DNA from 2 places in the Thaumasiovibrio subtropicus genome. Region 1 is predicted to be linked to the other one. Evidence: predicted binding sites of a transcription regulator. Region 1 holds the regulator's gene; the other holds the start of a gene.

What was found. Region 1 encodes MetJ, which represses methionine synthesis genes. Its sites were predicted from a motif close to TTAGACNTNTANANGTCTAA; they were not measured.
Region 2: metE (5-methyltetrahydropteroyltriglutamate--homocysteine S-methyltransferase) is a predicted target of MetJ. The motif match lies at 1,089-1,108, and genes of this name have one in related genera.

The regions. Positions count from the first base shown of each region.
Region 1 covers NZ_AP023054.1:196,960-199,166, forward strand. Annotated here, with positions in the region: partial or broken gene TSUB_RS00965 (IS4 family transposase) at 1-532, shown strand, start outside; gene metJ (met regulon transcriptional regulator MetJ) at 651-974, opposite strand; gene TSUB_RS00975 (O-succinylhomoserine (thiol)-lyase) at 1,163-2,207, shown strand, end outside.
Region 2 covers NZ_AP023054.1:1,883,015-1,885,221, forward strand. Annotated here, with positions in the region: gene metE (5-methyltetrahydropteroyltriglutamate--homocysteine S-methyltransferase) at 1-1,073, opposite strand, end outside; gene TSUB_RS08540 (LysR substrate-binding domain-containing protein) at 1,179-2,090, shown strand; gene TSUB_RS08545 (DUF4250 domain-containing protein) at 2,195-2,207, opposite strand, start outside.

The DNA.
Region 1 (2,207 bases):
GCTCCTCACCTACCTGAAAAATGGCAAGCAAGGCTTGCGCTTTATCCAGAAAAAGAACAACCCAACCATATAAAAAGGGGTCTTGTCGTCCCTAACAGACAAAAAATATGCTCTGCAAGATTTACTTAATGTTTACTTCGAACGATGGGAAATTGAAAATAGTTACGGAGAGATAAAACACGATATGCTTGAGGACGAACTTCTGCTTCGAAGTCAGTCTGTCGAAGGTGTTGAGCAGGAGATCTGGGGTATCTTAATTGCCTACAATCTAGTTCGGTTGGAAATAAGTCGGATAGCAAAAGAAGCTAACGTATCGCCTTTACGGATCAGTTTTATGATGGCGCTAAGGGACATTCAGGATGAACTAATGTGGTGTGCAATCGCATCGCCTGGCTCAATACCCAAGAAGCTGAGGGCAATGCGAGAGAGAGTTAAACGCTATATTTTACCAGAACGAAAAAAACGGCCCAAATCGAGGACCGTTCGTATCAATAAAACTCGCTATATGGTTCGCTCCAAACATCTTAATTGATAGGAGTTAGCCGACAGGCTGGTTTTTTTATATGTGGCTTTCACACAAGAGGCATGAACTGGCATATCCGTATGCAATCTTGAGCGCGGCGGAGAAAAAACGCCTGAAACGCGGAAATTTAGTCCTGCTCAACAAAATCTTCGATGCTGATCCCCATCTCTTCCATCATTTTCTTCGCTTCTGCAGGGATTTCATCTGGGCGGTCTTTACGGATGTCTTCATCCGTTGGCAATGGCTGGCCAGTGTATGCGTGTAAAAAAGCTTCACAAAGTAGCTCGCTATTGGTCGCATGGCGCAAGTTGTTGACCTGACGACGTGTGCGTTCATCAGTGAGAATTTTTAGAACTTTCAAAGGGATAGATACAGTGATCTTTTTTACTTGTTCGTTTTTCTTACCATGTTCTGCGTATGGGCTGATGTATTCACCATTCCACTTTGTCATTGTGCACCTACTTTGCCAGTAATATTAAAATTGTTGAGTGATGTGTAATGCGAATTTTAGCGGCTTTTACCGCCATAAGCAAAGACATATAGACGTCTAGAAGTGTTGACGTCTCGGTGGGTAAGCAGTAAGGTAATGGGTATTCGCGCGGGAATAAACGGGCTACGGCCTAAAACAAGGAACGGGTTATGAGTGACAAACAACTGGCCACCATTGCAGTACGCACAGGCATTGAATCAGATTCTCAACACAATGCGGTGGTCCCACCGATTTATCTCACCACGAATTATAGCTTTCCGTCGTTCGGTGATGTGCCGGAGTATGACTACTCTCGAGGCGGCAACCCGACTCGCTCGTTAGTGGCGGATGCCATCTCTGATCTCGAAGGTGGAGCAGGCGCGGTCGTGACCAGCTGTGGTACGTCGGCGATTAACTTGTTGGTTAGTGCATTATTGGGTCCAGAAGACTTGATCGTCGCACCGCATGATTGCTACGGCGGTACTTACCGTTTGTTCAACACACGTGCTAACAAAGGTGATTTTAAGGTTGAGTTTGTTAATCAATATGACAGCGCGTCACTGGATGCCGCATTAGCGAAAAAGCCGAAGCTTATCTGGATTGAAACGCCATCAAATCCCTTACTGCGTGTCCTCGATATTGCAGAAGTGTGCGAAAAGGCGCAAAAAATTGGCGCATTGGTTGCGGTCGATAACACCTTCCTTAGTCCTGTTTGGCAACGTCCAATCGCATTAGGCGCTGACTTTGTCGTGCACTCGACAACAAAGTACCTTAACGGACACTCTGATGTTGTTGCTGGTGTGCTAGTGGCAAAAACTCAGGAACACACCGACGAGCTGTTGTGGTGGGGAAACTGCATTGGTGCAACGGGTTCACCGTTCGATGCGTACCTGGCGTTACGTGGTTTACGTACACTTGTCCCGCGCATGCGTATGCATGAAGAAAACTGTTACGCAGTCCTTGAGTTTTTGAAGACGCAATCGCGAATCAAAGCCCTTTATCACCCGAGCATTCCAGAGCACCCGGGCCACGAGATAGCTGCCAAGCAGCAATCTGGCTTTGGCACCATGATCAGTTTTGAGTTCGATGGTGACGTAGAGGCGTTGAAAGTGTTCCTTAACGCTTTACAACATTTCTCATTAGCTGAGTCTTTGGGTGGCGTAGAGTCATTAATTTGTCATCCGGGATCCATGACGCACCGGGCGATGTCCGATG
Region 2 (2,207 bases), 1.7 Mb from region 1:
AGCAAGCTGACTTCAGATAGCTTCTGTTTCGCAAACGCGAACCAGCTCTTGGTTTTCTCATCCAGCTTCTCTTCGCTATCGAGATCAAGCGGACTATGCAGTAACGAACAAGACGAACCAATCCAGAGACGATCACCAAGGTCCGCTTTCAGTGGCGCAAGGGTCTCTTGCCATTTCTGCAAGTCAGTACGCCACACATTACGACCATTAACCACACCGGCAGAAAGCACCCACTGTGACGGCAGTTTCTCAACCACAGCTTTGAGCTGTTGTGGCGCAGCAGAGAGGTCAACATGCAAGCCATCTACGGCCAGTTCAGTAATGGTATCTAGATGGTCAACCACATCATCAAAATAAGTAGTTAGCAGTACTTTGACATCGCCGCGAATCACTTGATAAGCAAGCTTAAAGCTCTCTTTCCAGGCTTTTGGCAGCTCCAAAGCAAGCGCTGGCTCATCGATTTGTACCCATTCAACGCCTAGGGCAGCCAGTTTCTGAATGATTTGTTGATAAACCGCCAGTAAGCGAGGCAACAGATCTAAACGGTCAAAACCTTCACCCTTCTCCTTACCCAACCAGAGATAAGAAACCGGGCCGAGGATCACAGGTTTCACTTTGTGACCCGCTTTTTGCGCTTCCGCAACGTCTTCAAACAGTTGATACCAGCTAAGTGAAAACTGTGTATCGGCTTCGAACTCCGGCACAATGTAGTGATAGTTGGTGTTAAACCACTTTGTCATGTCTGATGCAGCGCAACCACACTCATTTTTTGCACGACCACGCGCAATGCGGAATAAGGTATCGAGATCAGGGTTGCCTTCACCATGGCGCGATGGGATATTGCCGACTGTCAATGACGTGGTCAACACATGGTCGTACCAAGCAAAGTCTCCCGCAACTACCGTACTGAGGCCAGCCTCTGCTTGTTGCTGCCAATGGGTTTGACGTAGCCCAGCCGCGATGGCTTTCAGTTCATTTTGATCAATTTTGCCATGCCAGTAATCTTCCAGTGCAAATTTAAGTTCACGTTTCGCACCAATACGCGGGTAACCCAGAATATGTGTCGTTGCCATGATTATCTTCCTTATTTGGCCGTCTAGATGTTTACAGCTCCATAATCAAAGAGTATGGTTGATTTAACAATCTCAAATAACTCAAATGGAAGTTGAGAAAAATTCATGTTAGAACTCAAGCATCTACGTACATTAACGACGTTGCGTGAAACCGGATCACTCACCGCTACGGCGAATAGTCTCTGCCTCACGCAGTCCGCACTGTCTCATCAACTCAAAGAGCTCGAAGTGCGCCTTGGTGGTCAACTGTTCCTCAGAAAAACACGCCCAGTGAAGTTCACCGCAGAAGGTGAGATTATTTTGAAACTTGCTGATGATGTGTTGCCGTTGATGATTAAGGCCGAAAATGATTTAGCCGGGCTGAAAGAAGAGATCAATGGCCGCCTTCACATGGCTATTGATTGTCACTCCTGTTTCCAGTGGTTGATGCCTGCGCTGCAGGAGTATCGTAAGCACTGGCCGGATGTCGAGCTTGATTTTTCGTCAGGGTTTGGCTTTGATCCCTTGCCTGCATTGGGCAATGGTGAATTAGATCTCGTCATCACTTCCGATATTCAACCGCGTAACGAGATCCATTATGAGCCGTTATTCGATTTTGAGATGAAGCTCATCATGGCGACCCATCACCCGCTTGCCGCGCAAGCAGAAATTAAACCAGAAGATCTTGCTGACCAAACGCTGTTAACCTACCCCGTACCCAAATCCCGCCTTGATGTGGTGAAACACTTTCTCGTCCCCAACAATGTTGAGCCGGAAAATTGGAAGCAAGCCGATAACACCCTCATGTTGGTGCAAATGGTCTCGGCTGGATTAGGCGTCGCCGCCCTACCCAACTGGGCAATCTATGACTTCGCCCGACAAGGACTCATCGAAGCCCGACCGCTCGGGAAAGGGTTAAGCCGACGACTTTTTGCTGCGGTAAGAAACAACGAAAAAGATCGCCGTTACTTACAATCGTTCTTCGCCATCGCCAAGCAGCAGTGCCAAGGGCATTTAGAAGGGATAAAGGCGTGTTAAACAACTGAAATACCGAATAGAGAAACCGCGCTGCTTAGCGCGGTTTTTTAGTGATACCCTCTAGCAGTTTTGCTGCTTGAGGATAGATTAGTTAAGAAAATAGGTTATTTAAATTGA